DNA from 2 places in the Pseudomonas sp. 31-12 genome. Region 1 is predicted to be linked to the other one. Evidence: riboswitches for the same ligand, from Rfam matches in the RefSeq annotation. Region 1 holds a riboswitch; the other holds the start of a gene.
What was found. Region 1 has a riboswitch for cobalamin ahead of DJ564_RS18125 (CbtB-domain containing protein). Riboswitches for the same ligand answer to the same signal wherever they lie in the genome.

Region 1 (8,281 bases):
CGGTAAACAAAGGCCTGATCGGCGACGTGCCGCAAACCCTCTGGCTGTTCGACTTTCCGCTGTTGGAGCGCACGTATTATCAGTTGGCGGTCAACTTCGACGTGTTCGGCAACGTGTCGCACCAAGCGCAGACGCGCCTGTATTTCGACCTGATCCGCAACGGCGCAGAGCAGAATTTCCTGCGCCTGATGCCGGCCGATTCACGGGACGATTACCTCAACGATTGGTATCAGGCCGGCGGCCAATTCAAGATGTGGCTGGATTACGAAGCCATCGACAACGACACGCCAACGGCGCTGAAACTGGATGAGAAAGATCCCAAACGCGACTTCGCGATGCAGTTGTTGACCCGTTACGGCGAACTCAATGCCAGGCCCGATCCAATCAACCGCTGCGATGGCGCTTACTGCTCGCGGCCGAACATCGACCCGGCATTGCAGAGTGCCGAGCAGGCCTTGAGTCGCCTGACGTCACGCCCGGCGGCGGGTTTGAAGGTCATCGATCAGTTGCCGGAGGCGACCATGCTGCGCATCGAGACGGCGAGCGGCAAGCGCGAGGTCTACAGCCTGTTGCGCAACCGGGCCCACAGCAATGTGGCGTTCCTGCTCGGTGAGTCGCGGCGTTATCAGCCAGGGCTCGACACCGTGACGATTTTTCCGGGCGTGCTCAGCAGCTATCCGAATTTCATGTTCAACATTCCGGCCGACCAGGTGCCGGCGTTCGTCGATGCCATGGAAAACGCCAAGGACGCGCACCGTTTCGAGAAAATCGTCGAGCGCTGGGGTATTCGCCGCAGCCATCCGCAGTTCTGGTTCTACTTCCATGACCTGAGCCGCTACATCCACGAAACCGAGCCGGTGGAAGAGGGCGTGCTGGACATGAACCGGTACGAGAATCTTTGATCGACCTTTAAGGGTGAGCAGGTGTCGGATTTCATAGGCACCGCCAATCCCTTGTGGGAGCGAGCCTGCTCGCGATAGCGGTGTATCAGGCAAATCAATATCGACTGACACTCCGCTATCGCGAGCAGGCTCGCTCCCACAGCGGATGTGTGGTGGTTTGGAGATTAGCGATCGGAGGGCCACCATGTTGATTTCAGTACAGGCACTGCGCGCCGTCGCGGCCTGGACGGTGGTCTGCCACCATTTTATGCAGATTTTCTTCGACTTCCAGGCCCGTGGCCCGGTGGGGCAGATGTTCATCGATAAGGGCGCGGTGGGCGTTGATATCTTCTTTGTCATCAGCGGGCTGGTGATCTTCCTGTCCACCGAAGGCAAATCGCTGCCGCCCGGGCGGTTTCTTCTGTATCGACTGTTTCGCATCGTTCCGGCGTACTGGCTGTACACGGTGCTGATGGCGCTGGTGGTCGTGTTCGCACAGCCTGTATTGCCGGATCAGACGATCGACTGGTCGCATTTCCTGCTGTCGCTGTTGTTCATTCCCACGGAAAACCCCGGCGGCTACGGGATTTATCCGACGCTTAATGTCGGCTGGACGCTGAACTACGAAATGCTCTTCTACGTGCTGTTTGCCTGGGCATTGCTGTTTCGCTTGCAGGTTCGGCTGCTGATTGTTGGCGCGCTGTTGTTTGTGGTGTGTCAGGCCTGGACCGGATATGGCTGGATCAGCGAGTTCTACCATTCGGACATTGTTTATGAGTTTCTGCTGGGGATCGCCATCGGCATGATTTACCGGCGCGGCTGGATCAAACCCGGTTTCTGGCTGCCCTTGCTGGGGATTGGCGGCGCATTGCTGGCGATTTATAACCTGGCACCGCAGCCACGTTTCATCGCCTGGGGCGTGCCCAGTGCGGTGCTGGTGATGGCGTGCATGGCGCTGGAACGCTTTTTCGAGAACACCCGGCTGTTCAAGGTGCTCGGCGATTGTTCCTACTCGGTGTACCTGATGCACGTGCTGGTGCTGTCTGCCGGCGGATTTTTCGCACAGCGTTATGGGGTAAATCCCTACGTGATGTTCGCTGTTTGCGTGCTGACCATCGGTGTGGCCTCCTGGGCAAGTTACGAATTTGTGGAAAAAAGCAGCTATCGGTGGCTTAAAGGCTGGATTGACGGCGAATCGGCAAGCAACGTTGTTCCGGCTCTTTCCCGACAAAAATACTAGGACTTTGTACGGCGCGATGATTGGCGTAAACTGCGCCCAAGCCTGCGAGGAGTTTCCATGACCGCTATTACCATCACTGACGCCGCCCACGATTATCTGGCTGATCTGCTCTCCAAGCAGAACACCCCGGGTATCGGCATCCGCGTCTTTATCACCCAGCCTGGCACCCAGTACGCCGAAACCTGCATTGCCTACTGCAAGCCGGGCGAAGAGAAACCTGAAGACACCGCGCTGGGGCTGAAAAGCTTCACCGCTTACATCGATTCGTTCAGCGAAGCTTTCCTGGACGACGCGGTTGTCGACTACGCCACCGACCGCATGGGCGGCCAGCTGACGATCAAGGCGCCCAACGCCAAAGTGCCGATGGTCAACGCCGACAGCCCGGTCAACGAGCGTATCAACTATTACCTGCAAACCGAGATCAACCCGGGGCTGGCCAGCCACGGCGGTCAGGTCAGCCTGATCGATGTGGTCGAAGACGGCATCGCGGTGCTGAAGTTCGGCGGCGGCTGCCAGGGCTGTGGCCAGGCAGACGTCACCCTTCGCGAAGGCATCGAGCGCACCTTGCTCGAGCGCATTCCCGAGCTCAAGGGTGTACGCGATGTGACTGACCACACGCAGAAAGAAAACGCCTACTACTAAGGTGTTCGCTGCGAAATGAAAAAACGGCACCCGTGAGTGCCGTTTTTTTATGGGTGATCGATTATCTGTGAGTGAATGGACTTACCTGTGGCGAGGGGATTTATCCCCGTTGGGCAGCGAAGCGGCCCCCTGCATTCTTCCGGGTGCACCTCGCAATCAGGTTTAGCGACGGCTTCGCCGCCGAACGGGGCGGTGCGACGTTTCGCTAAATCCCCTCACCACAGAGCCACTTATCTCAGCGTTGTGCTTGGCTCAGGGCCTGTAGAGATGCGCATGCCCCGCGCGATACAGCGACGACTCGCTGAACTGATCACTTCCCAACACCCGGCCCACCAGAATTAACGCCGTACGCCGAAACCCTTTCGCCGCAACCTTCCCGGCAATGTCCTCAATCGTCCCCACCACCCAATCCTGATCCGGCCAGCTCGCTCGGTGAATCACCGCGATCGGGCAGTCTGCGCCGTAATGCGGCAGCAATTGGGCGATGATCTTTTCCAGATGCTGCACGCCCAAATGAATCGCCATGGTCGCCCCATGCTGCGCCAGGCTCCCCAGTTCTTCACCGGCCGGCATCACGGTCTTGTCGGCATAGCGGGTCAGAATCACACTCTGTGAGACGTCGGGCAGCGTCAGTTCCGCCCCCAAGAGCGCCGCACACGCCGCCGTCGCCGTGACCCCGGGAACGATTTCAAACGCAATCCCGAGTTCACGCAGATAGCGAATCTGCTCACCAATCGCCCCATAAAGACTCGGATCACCGGAATGCACCCGCGCGACGTCCTGACCGTTGGCGTGGGCGGTCTTGATCAGTTCGATGATCTGCTCCAGGTGCAATTCAGCGCTGTTGACCACCTGTTCGGCACAATGGCCTTCGAGCACCGCGGCAGGCACCAAAGAGCCGGCATAGATGATCACCGGGCAACTGCGAATCAGCCGTTGGCCTTTGACGGTGATCAGTTCCGGGTCGCCGGGACCTGCGCCAATGAAGTAGACGGTCATCGTCCGTTCCTTTGAATAAAGAGTCTGTTGGAAAAAGGGCTCGGGCAACGCTTGATATGAAGATTGCTCATGATCGGAGGTGGGGATTATCGGGGATCTTACGCAACGCAGGCCAATGCGAGGGTGGCCTGGGCATATTTTTGTCGTGAAATCAGCAGTTTCGCCGGTGCCTTGGCCAGGTGTTCGGCCAGGGCCAGGGCGGCACTTTCCGCCACGCCGTAGCAGCCGGTGCGTTCGAACGCGATGTCCGAATGGTGGCTGAGTTGCGGTTTGTAACCTTTCAATTGCTCACTGCTGAAATACATCAGCGGCAACGCGAGTTGTTCGGCGAGTTCGACCAGGCCAGGCTCATCACGCTTCAGGTCGATGCTGGCCAGGGCCTTGATCTGGTGAAGTCCGATTTTATGAGCCTGCAGTGCCTGATCGAGTAACGCCCGCAGCGTGCTGGCGGGGCAGCCGCGCTGGCAGCCCAGGCCGACCACTAAAGTCGGCGCCGTGCAGGTATCAATCATGCGTGGTATTGGCCATCGCTTTTGCGGCGGAACAACCAGGCGCTGATCAGGCCCAGGGCCAGCCAGAACGCGATGTTGGTCAACTGCGAAGCGATTTTGAACTGCGCTTCGAGGGCTTCCGGAGCGAGCATCGAGTGCACTTCCGGTTGTGGCGCGCCGACTACGTGCGGAACGGCGAGAATCGCCACGCCGAGGATCTTCATCAGCCAGTGGCGGCTGAACACAATCAACGCAATGCCGGCGGCGGTGGAAGCGGCCGTACAGATCCACCAGAGTTGCCGTTGGGCCAGATCAGCCGCGGCAGTGCCCGGCAGTTCAGGCGGCAGGCCGAGGGTCGGCGCGAGCACGAAGGTCGCGTAACCGGCCAGGCCCCAGAGCAGGCCCTGAGAGGTTTTGGTCGGTGCACGCAAGGTGTAGAGACCGGCGAGCATCAGGGCGAAACCGACAGCCACCACCAGATTGCCACCCGTGGTCGACAGCAGGCGCTGCCAGCCGTCTTCCGGCTCCCAGGCTTCGGCGTCGTGAGTGTGAGCGGCGACACCGGCGGCGTGCTCGTGGACTTCAACCGCGGCCGGCTCGGATTTTTCGTAGGTTTCGGCCTGCAGAATCAGCGGTGACACCCAGAAACTTTGCAGCAGGGTCAGCAACAGGGCGGCCAGCAGCCCGCTGAAACCTGCGGTTTGCGCAATACGCTTGATCATGTCGACAGGTCTCAATGGCACGGGAAGGCGGAGCTGTGACGGGTATCGTGCGCGGCGTTGTGCACCGCTTCGATGTGCGAGAAACCGGCGAAATAGACGAGACACGCGCCGAGGATCGACGCACACACGGCGGCGGTCAGGCGTTGGCTCAGGGTTGTGGTGGTGCTGGCGGTGCTGTGGCCGGTGCTGCTGATGATCGACATGGCGCTTCCCTCTGGTCTGTCAGCGGGTGAATAGAGCGCATGGAAGACCCCTGCGAGTCGGGCACGCAGAGGTTCAACAGCGCCCGCCCACCGCGGGTTTGTTATTCAGTGATCGTAGTGGTCACTTTGTGTTGCGGGCCGGTCTCCGGGCTCACGAGGGGTGCTGGCTTTCGCCGGAACCTGCAAGCATCACCTTCCCATGCCGAACTGCTGGCACAGTGGATCTGACGCTTCGCTCGCTTACCGTTGCGGGGGCAGCACCGGACTGACATGGCTTTGAGTAAAGCACATGATTCACCGGTTTCCCGTTTCACCCTGTGAAGGGCACCCGTAACAAGGCGTGTAGGAGAGCATGGGCGGGGGTTTGGCGTCAATTGCCATGGGTTCTCATTCGACACCCAATACCTGTGGCGAGGGAGCTTGCTCCCGCTGGGTTGCGAAGCGACCCCCGGCATTCCTTCAGGCGTACCTCTCAAGCAGGTATTGCGACGGCTTCGCCGCCGAACGGGAGCAAGCTCCCTCGCCACAGGGGGGCGTGAGGTCTCACGAGACATTGACCCGCCCCCACACGATGCGTAGCCTTGCGCTTTCGAGGTTCTTCGGCATTTGCCGAAGCTAAGAAGGGAACGCGGTCGATGCCGCGGCTGCCCCCGCAACTGTGAACGGTGATGTTCGCTGCCACGCCACTGCAAACCCTGTCCAGCGGGTTCGCGGGAAGGCGCAGCGAATGCCAATCTGCATTTGGCACACCGTCAGCCAGGAGACCTGCCTCGACACAGATTCTCACTACAACCGGGCGGGGTGATCCGGTGGCGAACTCTTCCGCGCGCGCCCGTCGCTGCGATTGTCGTCCCGTATGCCCGCCACCTTGCCAAAGGGCATCCGATGAAAACACTGGCCAAACTCCCCGTCACCATCGTTACCGGCTTCCTCGGCTCGGGCAAAACCACCTTGCTGCGGCACATGCTCGACAACGCGCAGGGCCGCCGCATCGCGGTGATCGTCAACGAGTTTGGCGAGCTGGGCATCGACGGCGAAATCCTCAAGCAATGCTCCATTGGCTGCACCGAAGAAGAAGCCAACGGCCGCGTCTACGAACTGGCCAACGGCTGCCTGTGCTGCACCGTCCAGGAAGAATTCTTCCCGGTGATGCGCGAACTCGTCGCCCGTCGCGGCGACCTTGATCACATCCTGATCGAAACCTCGGGCCTGGCCTTGCCAAAGCCGCTGGTTCAAGCCTTCCAGTGGCCGGAAATCCGCAGCGCCTGCACCGTTGACGCAGTCATCACCGTGGTCGACAGCCCGGCCGTTGCCGCCGGCACCTTCGCGGCTTTCCCGGACCAGGTCGACGCCCAGCGCAAACTCGACCCGAACCTGGACCACGAATCGCCGCTGCACGAGCTGTTCGCCGACCAACTGGCCAGCGCCGACCTGGTGATCCTCAACAAGGCCGACCTGATCAGCCCTGAAGACCTCGCCCGTGTACGCCTGGAAGTCGCCGAAGAGTTGCCGCCCGCCGTCAAAGTCATCGAAGCCAGCAGCGGCCGTGTGCCACTGGACGTGTTGATCGGCCTCGGTGCCGGTTCCGAAGAACACATCGACAGCCGTCACAGCCATCACGATTACCACCATGAAGGTGAAGACGATCATGATCACGACGCCTTCGATTCCATCTCCATCGAACTGCCGCAAGCCGACGAAAGCCTGCTGCTGGACGCGCTGACCCAACTGGTGGTCCAGCACGGCATCCTGCGCGTCAAAGGTTTCGCGGCGATTCCGAACAAGCCGATGCGCTTGCTGATCCAGGGCGTGGGCACGCGTTTCGACAAGCATTTCGACCGTCAGTGGGGCGCCGAAGAAGCGCGTACCACGCGCCTGGTGCTGATCGGCCAGGAACTGGACGCCACGCTGCTTGAAGCGCAATTGCGCGCCGCGCTCAGCGTTTAAGCCATGCACCTGCTCAGGACCCAGCCCGGCGGTTTCGTGTCGGATGACAACATTGCCGACCTTGGACAAACCCCCGCCGAGTTGGTGATCCTGTGCAGCGGCGATTCCAGCCTGGCGTTGCTCGCCGAAGCGGCGCAGCAGTTGCCCGACGATTACCCCAGCGTGCGTCTGGCCAACCCGATGCAGGTGCAGAATCACGCCTCGGTCGACCTGTATGTCGACGAAGTGCTGCGCCATGCCAAGGTGATCCTGATTTCGCTGCACGGCGGCATCGCCTATTGGCGTTACGGTGTCGAGCGTCTGGTGGAGCTGTCCCAACGTGGTGTGCAACTGATTCTGGTGCCCGGCGATGATCGTCCTGACCCGGAGCTCAGTGACCTGAGCACCGTGATAGCCGAAGACCGCGACCGGCTTTGGCAGTTTTTGCGTCAGGGCGGCATGGCCAATGCCCTGGATTTCTTCCGCTGTCTGGCCAATCGCTGGCTGGATCGCGACTACGCCTGGGCCGAGCCGCAAACCCTGCCGCGCACAGCGATTTACCATCCACAAAAAAGCCCCGCTGAACTGAGCGATTGGCAAGCCGACTGGCAGGCCGGTCAACCGGTGGCGGCGGTGCTGTTCTATCGCTCGCATTTGCAGGCGGCGAACACGGCGTTCATCGATGTTTTCTGCCAGCGTTTGCAGGCGGCGGGGTTGAACCCGTTGCCCGTTGCCGTGGCCAGTTTGAAAGAGCCCGGCTGCCTGACGGTGGTCGAGGACCTGCTGGACGAAGTCGAGGCGGGGGTGATTCTCAACACCACCGGCTTCGCGCAATCAAGCCCTGAAGCGCCGCATTTGCGGCCGTTTCGCCGCAACATTCCGGTGATCCAGGCGATTTGCGCCCAGGACAACGAGCCCGGTTGGCTCGCGAGCGAGCAGGGCCTCGGCCCGCGTGATCTGGCGATGCACATCGCGCTCCCGGAGCTGGACGGACGGATCATCAGCCGACCGATCAGCTTCAAGGACTTGGCGTGGCGCAGTGAGCGCAGTCAGTCGGACGTGGTGTGCTATCGGGCGCAACCGGAACGCATGGATTTCGTTGCCGAACTGGCGCGGCGCTGGATCGATCTGGCGCGGGTGCCAAACAGCGAAAAACGCATCGCGCTGATCCTCGCCA
Region 2 (8,281 bases), 1.8 Mb from region 1:
TAGAATTCCTTGACCGGACCGAGACAAAGAACCGCCAACGGCTTGGCCCCGGCGGGCAAACCCAGCAAGTCCGCCAGCGCTTGCGGCTCGAACAGCGACACCCAGCCCATGCCCAGGCCTTCCGCGCGAGAGGCCAGCCAAAGGTTCTGGATCGCGCAGGACAACGAGGCCATGTCCATTTCCGGCAAGGTGCGACGCCCGAAGATGTGGCGCTCGCGATCGTCCATCAGCGCGGCGACCAACACCTCGGCACAGTCGTTGATGCCTTCGACCTTGAGCTTCATGAATTCGTCGGTGCGCTCGCCGAGCGCTTCGGCGGTACGGATGCGTTCTTCTTCCACCAGTTGCTGGATCTTGCCGCGCAGTGTCCGGTCGCTGATGCGGATGAACCGCCAGGGCTGCATCAGGCCGACGCTCGGCGCCTGGTGGGCGGCTTCGAGCAGGCGTCGCAGTAACTCGGGCTCGACCGTGCCACCGCTGAAATGACGCATGTCACGGCGTTCAGCAATTGCCCGATAAACCGCTTCGCGTTCGGCCTCGGAGAAGGCGTTGTCGCTCATGGCCTCTTCGCGGGCAAGCCCGCTCCCACAGGGTTTTGGTCAGGCGCAAATAGCGCTGCAACCGCCGATGGATTGGACGGAAAATAATAGTGCACATAAGAGGCGGTCATCCGCCCCTCACGATAAACCGCCTCAGCCCCACGCCCGCCATTGGGGCTCAGCCCGCGGGCAATCGGCTCAAGCTCGGTGCTGGTCAGCGAATGGTGATAGGTGTGCCCGCGCAGCGAACCTTCCGGCAACTCAACCGCTTGCAACGCCAGCGCAGCAAGACGCTTTTGCATCACCGCATCACCTTTGAGCAAGCCGACCAGTTCGGCGCGAGTGCCTTCGACATCGGTCAAGGAGTCGAGCAGGTACAACATCCCGCCACACTCGGCCAACAACGGTTTGCCGGCAGCATGATGGGCGCGGATCGCATCGAGCATCGAGGTGTTTTGTGACAGCGCCACATGGTGCAGTTCCGGATAACCACCCGGCAGATAAAGGCTGTCCGCCTCCGGCAAATCAGCATCGCGGATCGGCGAGAAGAACGACAATTCAGCGCCCATGGCCCGCAGCAAATCCAGGCTCGCGCCGTAGGTGAAAGCGAATGCTTCATCACGGGCCACGGCGATTCGGATGCCTTTAAGCAAAGGCTTGGCGGCGATCACATCGGGCCCGGCGAATTCCACGGCGGGCGGCAGCGCCACATCGCAACTGCTGGCCAGCGACTCAGCCGCCGAATCGAGGCGCAGGTCGAGATCGTTCAACTCACTGGCCTGGACCAAACCAAGGTGACGGCTCGGCAATTCGATCCCGGTTTCCCGCGACAACGCGCCGTACCAGCGCAAACCTTCAGTCAGGCTGCCTTCGAGCAATTGCGCATGACGTAGCGTGCCCACACGGTTGGCCAACACACCGGCAAACGGCAAGTCCGGCTGATACTTCGCCAAACCCAGCGCCAGCGCTCCAAAGGTCTGCGCCATGGCCGTGCCATCGATCACGCCGAGCACCGGCACACCGAAGTGCCGCGCCAGGTCAGCGCTGGACGGCGTACCGTCGAACAGCCCCATGACGCCTTCGATAAGGATCAGGTCGGCTTCACCGGCGGCTTCCCACAACAGTCGACGACTTTCCTGCTCGCCGACCATCCACATGTCCAGCTGATACACCGGCGCACCGCTGGCGCGCTCGAGAATCATCGGGTCGAGAAAGTCCGGCCCGCATTTGAACACGCGGACCTTGCGTCCCTGATTGCGATGCAAACGGGCCAGCGCGGCGGTGACGGTGGTCTTGCCCTGACCGGAAGCCGGCGCGGCGATCAGTACCGCCGGGCAATGACGATGGCTATTCATAAAGCGCAGCTCACAACTCGACGCCTTTTTGCGCTTTGATCCCGGCCTGGAACGCGTGCTTGATCACACCCATTTCGGTGACCGTGTCGGCCAGTTCGATCATTTCCGGCTTGGCGCCGCGACCGGTGACCACCACGTGTTGCATCGGCGGACGTGCCTGCAAATCACTGAGTACCTGATCCAGATCGAGGTAGCCGTGCTTCAGGGCAATGTTCAACTCATCCAGCACCACCAGACCGATCGACGGGTCACGCAACAGTTCCTGGGACACCGCCCACGCGGCCTCGGCGGCGGCGATGTCGCGCTGACGGTCCTGGGTTTCCCAGGTGAAGCCCTCGCCCATCACATGAAAACGCACCTGCTCCGGGAAGCGCCGGAAGAACAGTTCTTCGCCAGTGCTGTTGCGGCCCTTGATGAACTGCACCACGCCGCACTGCATGCCGTGGCCCATGGAGCGGGCGAGCATGCCGAAGGCCGAGCTGCTTTTGCCTTTGCCGTTGCCGGTCAGCACCAGCAGCAGGCCGCACTCGTTCGGCGAGTTGGCGATGCGTTCGTCGATCACGGCTTTTTTGCGCTGCATGCGCGCAAGGTGGCGTTCGTCACGATCAGGGGAATCAGTCATGGGGGAGCTCTCCGTTGAGGCTGGATAACGGCGGGCAGGCACAAGAATAGACGGCAAGAAGCCTGGCATCGCCCACCGTGATGCCGTTGGATGAATCAGGCCGGTCTCCGGGCTCATGAGCAGCATTCGCCGGACTGCGCGCCTTCCCATGTCGACAGTCGACACAGTGGCTCAAGGCGCAGTCTTCACTCATTTACCGTTGCGGGGGCAGCGCCGGGATCGTGACGTTTCGTCGCGTGAAGATAGTCACTCACCGGCTTCCCTGTTTCACTCTGTCGGCGTCGCCACAGAGCACCTGAAACAAGCGCGAAGGTTAGAGGGTTGGGGGTGGAGCGTCAATTGAAGACAAAGCCCGGGCGAGCGATATACTGCCGCCGGTCAATTTACTGACACCCCAACTTGCACCACACTGCCAGCAGTGATATCAAAGAGCCACAACCCAACAACAAAATTACAAGGGTGAGCACATGCAAGGCATGATCATCAGCAATCCGAAGCTGGAATTCCTGCGACCGGTGCTGGAACGCTGGTTTGACTGTATTGACCGCTACAATGCAGTGCGCGGCGATAACGACACGCCTTATTGGTACGACGAAAAAGCCAACCTTGGCTTACTCTCCGCCGCGGCCTGGATGGCGGAAATGGTCACGCTGCAACAAACGCCGACCCGTAAACAGAACGAAGAAGGCGAACGCAACAGTCGCGCCGATCTGTTTATCGCCACCGCCGAAGAACGCGCCTACCTGCAGGCCACGCAACGCTGGCCGAAGGTCAATAGCCTGAACCTGACCCAGGCATTGCAGGACATCACCAGCGACGCCAAACGCATCAGCTACGCCAGCGACCTGAAACTCGGCTGCCTGTTCGTTGCGCCACAAAAGGCCCAGCAGAGCGCGACGCCGGAAGAACTCCAGGACATGGTCGACGACCTGCAAAAGGAACACAGCTGCGCCGTGGCCTGGTATTTCCCGTACGCCTATCGCAAGTTGCGTAACGAAGCCGGCAACTATCACCCTGGCATCGCCGTCCTGCTCAAGGAAGCCCGCGGCTGACCGGTTGAACCATCGCGCGTCTAAGCTTCTCTATGATTAAGTCAATGCATTCATAGGGAAGTCCAGCATGCGCAAGCCCCAGCTCGTTCTTGTCATCGCGCTCGCCGGAGGGCTCGCCGCTTGTGGTGAAACCTCCAGCCTGCAAGTCTCCGACGGCACCGGCCCGTCACCCAAGTTGCCCGAACCGAACAAGACCCTGATCCCGACGGTGAATATCGCCCCGGCGATCGGCTGGCCGGAAGGTGCGAAACCCACCGCCGCAGCCGGCACTCAGGTGGTGGCATTTGCCGAGGGGCTCGATCACCCGCGCTGGCTCTACGTGCTGCCCAACGGCGATGTGCTGGTGGCTGAAACCAACGCGCCACCGAAACCCGATGACGGCAAAGGCATTCGCGGCTGGGTCATGGGCAAAGTCATGGGCCGCGCCGGTGCCGGCGTTCCCAGCCCGAACCGCATCACGCTGCTGCGGGACAAGGACCACGACGGCATCGCCGAAACCCGCACGGTGTTCCTGGAAAACCTCAATTCGCCTTTCGGCATGACGCTCGTCGGCAACGACCTGTACGTCGCCGACACCGATCGCTTGCTGCGTTTTCACTATGAAAATGGCGACACCGCGATCAAGTCGCAACCAATCAAGGTAGTCGATCTGCCAGGCGGCACGCTGAATCATCACTGGACCAAAAACGTCATCGCCAGCAAGGATGGGAGCAAGCTGTACGTCACGGTCGGCTCCAACAGCAACGTTGGCGAAAATGGTCTGGATCAGGAGGAAGGTCGGGCGGCGATCTGGGAAGTGGATCGCGCCACCGGCAACCACCGGATCTTCGCCTCGGGGATTCGCAATCCAAACGGCCTTGCGTGGGAACCGCAGACCGGCGCGCTGTGGACGGCGGTCAATGAGCGCGACGAAATCGGCAGCGATCTGGTGCCGGACTACATCACATCAGTGAAGGACGGTGGGTTCTACGGCTGGCCCTTCAGCTATTACGGCCAGCACGTCGACATTCGCGTCGAGCCGCAAAACCCGGACCTGGTGGCCAAGGCCATTGCCCCGGACTACGCGGTGGGCCCGCATACCGCGTCGCTGGGCCTGTCGTTTGCCGAGGGCAACACACTTCCAGCGCAGTTCAAGGAAGGCGCCTTCATCGGCCAGCACGGGTCATGGAACCGCAAACCGCACAGTGGTTATAAAGTGATTTTCGTCCCGTTCAGCGCAGGCAAGCCGACCGGGCAACCGGTGGATGTGCTGACTGGTTTCCTCAATAAGGATGAGAAGGCTATGGGCCGGCCGGTGGGCGTGGTGATTGATCAGCAGGGAGGTTTGCTGGTGGCCGATGATGTCGGGAACAAGGTGTGGCGGGTTTCGACCGCTAAATAGGTCTCAACTGCCAACATCTAACCAATATGAGAGCGGGCTTGCTCGCGAAGACGGCATTACATTCAACATCAATGTCGACTGTTATGACGTCTTCGCGAGCAAGCCCGCTCCCACATTAGATCGGTTCAGCGCCTACCTTTTGCGGCACAGCGTTAAACCATCCCCCAACGGCAACAACGACAGATCCACCCGCGTGTCATCCTTCAAGGCGCGATTGAGCGCCTGGATGGCGCGGGTATCTGCACTCTCGGGACTCTGCTCAAGCACCCGCCCGCTCCACAGCGTGTTATCGAACACTGCTAGCCCGCCAACGCGCAGTAAACGCAGCGCATGCTCCAGATAGCCCGGATAGTTAGCTTTATCGGCATCGATGAAGATCAGATCGAATTGCCCCGGCTGATTCAGCTGAGCCAAGGTTGCCAGCGCAGGCGCCAGGCGCAGATCAATACGATGGGCGAGCCCCGCCTCCTGCCAGTAACGGCGTGCGATAGCGTTGTAGTCGCCGGGGATATCACAGCAGATCAGCGAACCGTCCTCCGATAACGCTGCAGCCATGCACAAGGCGCTGTAACCGGTGAACGTGCCGACTTCCAGCAAGCGCTTCGCGCCGATGAGCTTGACCAGTAACGCGAGGAACTGCCCCTGCTCCGGTGCCACCTGCCAGCGCGCCATCGGCAGCGCCTGGGTTTCGTCGCGCAAGCGCTTGAGCAGCGGCGTTTCCCTCAGGGAAACGTCGAGCAGGTATTGGTACAGGGAATCGTCGAGATTGAGCGTGCGAGCGGTCATGACAACCTCTTCGGACAGAATGCTACGGGTTGCGCGCCAAGTGCTCAGGCTGCAGAACGCGCTTGGCGCTCAGATACGCTTTCTGCCAGTAAGCCTTGGACAGGCTGTCGAGCTTGACCGTGCCGCCAGTGGCCGGCGCATGAACGAAGCGGCCTTCGCCGACGTAGATCCCGGCATGACTGACCTGGGAGCCGCCATTGGTGGCAAAGAAGATCAAGTCACCGGTCTGCAGCCCTTCCTTGCCGACGCTGGCCGCCTGCATGCTGATCATTTCGCGGGTGGTACGCGGCAGGGAAATACCGGTGACATCACGGTAGACGTAACCGATCAGGCCGCTGCAATCGAAGCCCGAATCCGGCGTATTGCCACCCCAACGATACGGCGTGCCCACCAGGCCAAGCGCGCGGAACAGCACGTCTTCTGCCTCGGGGGAAAAGGGTTGCGGGTTACCGAAAACAATGGGGGCGCGAACCACCGGCGCGGGCGGCGGTGTGCGACTGGCGCAGGCGCTGAGCAGGGCTGCGAAGAGCATGATGGTGAGGCGGGCCGACATCGTCATAAGCAGAACATCCTGATCTGGCTGCGGCTTTTCCTGCCGCAAAGGCAGAAAAGAAAACCGCCTGCGCAGGACGCAGGCGGTTTGCCATCAATAATAGATCTGGATTCTAGCGGCTATCGGCCAAACTTCAAGTAAGACTTTAAGTTCGCCTTACAAACTATCCGCCTACTTCGTTGCGAATAGACTTTTTGTCGCCACTGACGTGGCGACAAGCCGACGACTTACTTGCGTGCAGTGACCACGGTCGGGGCCATCGCGAGAGCGCGCTTGGCTTCGATGAAGGTCTTGCTCCAGTAGCTGTCGCCCAGGCTATCGACCCGGACACCACCGCTTTTGCGGCTGCTGGAGTGGATGAACTGGTTGTCGCCCAGGTAAATCCCGGCGTGACTGACACGACCGCGACGACCATTGGTGGCGAAGAACAGCAGATCGCCCGGCTTCAGCGCGCTGCGAGCCACCAGCGGAGCGTCCACGTTGATCATTTCGCGTGTGGAGCGCGGCAGGTTCATGCCGGCTTCTTCACGAAACAGATAACCGATGAAACCGCTGCAATCGAAGCCAGCCTCGGAGGTGCCGCCGAAACGGTAACGGGTACCGATCAGGGACATGCCACGTTCGAGGATGCTGTCGGCCAGAACCGGAAGCTGGTACGACTTGCCGTCGGCGAAGTTTGCCAGTTCTTTATCGGTGGCCACGCCGTCCTGGTAAAGATCTTCCTGGAAAAGAACGGAAGAGGACTGGGCTGTAACTGAATTCTTGACCTGCTGTTGTTGCTCTTGCTGAGGCACTGGAGAGTGGGCAGCGCAACCGAACAACAGGGTGACGAGTGCGAGAGGCACGAGGGGTGCGAAGCGCTTTAGCATGGGCACGACCGTGGCTGATAGTGGGTAAAGAAGCCGCGACTATGCCCGCTATCATCCTCATTTGCAAATTCAATCGAACTTTATGTGACTTCCCGGTTCCGGGTTTACATCTAAGCGCTTAAGCCCGTTCTAAACGCCTGCGCTGCCTGCAACCTGTAGGAAAGCGGATTTTCTGGCGCCTGAAATATGCCAAAGCCCGCGCCAGGCTTGGGTTTTATCAGACTTTTCTTACCAGCCCAGCGTTTCTTTAAGGAAGGGAATCGTCAGCTTGCGCTGAGCTTGAAGAGAGGCCTGATCGAGTCGCTCAAGCAATTCGAAAAGCGCGCTCATGCTGCGGGTACCGCGAGTCAAAATGAAATGCCCGACTTCATCGGTCAGGTGCAGGCCGCGACGGGAAGCACGCAGCTGCAACGCGCGCAATTTGTCTTCGTCGGAGAGCGGACGCATCTGGAAGATCAGGGCCAGGGTCAGGCGCGATTTCAAATCGGCGAGTTTCACCGGCAGTTCGCGTGGCGAGGTCGATGCCGCAATCAGCAGACGCCGGCCGCTGTCGCGCAGACGGTTGAACAGATGGAACAGCGCCTCTTCCCAATCCGCCCGGCCGGCGACCGCCTGCAAATCATCGAGGCAGACCAGTTCGTATTGTTCGAGGTTGTCGAGAATCGAGATGCCGCGATCCAGCAGCTCGGCCAACGGCAGATAAACCGCTGGCTCTCCCAGTTGCTCAAAGCGCAGGCAGGCCGCCTGCAACAAGTGCGTACGCCCTACCCCGTCCTTGCCCCAGAGATAAATCAGGCTTTCGGTCCAGCCGGCGTCGGCTTCGCATAGCCGCTCGACATAGCCGAGTGCAGCGGCATTGGCGCCTGGGTAGTAATTGATAAAGGTAGCGTCATCACGCAGACGCACACCTAGGGGCAGCTGAATCGGTTTCATGCTGACTGAACAGTTCCAAAGGAACCGTTAGTGGCCTCTGTGTAAAGTTTGCGAAGTTTATACCCGTGGGGCGGGTCGCACAATGCGACAGACCACAAGCAAAATCAAAGGTTTGCGTTAACGCCCTGGTTTCATGGCAGTTTCTTTGGCGGCGCATGTGACAGCAGCGCGAGGGATTCGGGTCAACCTGG

Region 2: it holds a riboswitch for cobalamin, as region 1 does, so the genes downstream of both, cobO (cob(I)yrinic acid a,c-diamide adenosyltransferase) here and DJ564_RS18125 (CbtB-domain containing protein) in region 1, are expected to answer to the same signal.

The regions. Positions count from the first base shown of each region.
Region 1 is NZ_CP029482.1:3,847,078-3,855,358, reverse strand. It holds gene DJ564_RS18155 (fatty acid cis/trans isomerase) at 1-902, shown strand, start outside; gene DJ564_RS18150 (acyltransferase) at 1,087-2,121, shown strand; gene nfuA (Fe-S biogenesis protein NfuA) at 2,179-2,763, shown strand; gene cobM (precorrin-4 C(11)-methyltransferase) at 3,016-3,762, opposite strand; gene DJ564_RS18135 (cobalamin biosynthesis protein) at 3,861-4,274, opposite strand; gene DJ564_RS18130 (CbtA family protein) at 4,271-4,975, opposite strand; gene DJ564_RS18125 (CbtB-domain containing protein) at 4,987-5,178, opposite strand; cobalamin riboswitch at 5,297-5,525, opposite strand; cobalamin riboswitch at 5,754-5,966, shown strand; gene cobW (cobalamin biosynthesis protein CobW) at 6,064-7,125, shown strand; gene cobN (cobaltochelatase subunit CobN) at 7,129-8,281, shown strand, end outside.
Region 2 is NZ_CP029482.1:2,086,395-2,094,675, reverse strand. It holds gene bluB (5,6-dimethylbenzimidazole synthase) at 1-560, opposite strand, end outside; gene DJ564_RS09715 (cobyrinate a,c-diamide synthase) at 557-1,894, opposite strand; gene cobO (cob(I)yrinic acid a,c-diamide adenosyltransferase) at 1,905-2,516, opposite strand; cobalamin riboswitch at 2,597-2,830, opposite strand; gene DJ564_RS09705 (hypothetical protein) at 2,984-3,568, shown strand; gene DJ564_RS09700 (sorbosone dehydrogenase family protein) at 3,636-4,949, shown strand; gene DJ564_RS09695 (class I SAM-dependent methyltransferase) at 5,082-5,735, opposite strand; gene DJ564_RS09690 (C40 family peptidase) at 5,758-6,294, opposite strand; gene DJ564_RS09685 (C40 family peptidase) at 6,516-7,157, opposite strand; gene hda (DnaA regulatory inactivator Hda) at 7,386-8,090, opposite strand.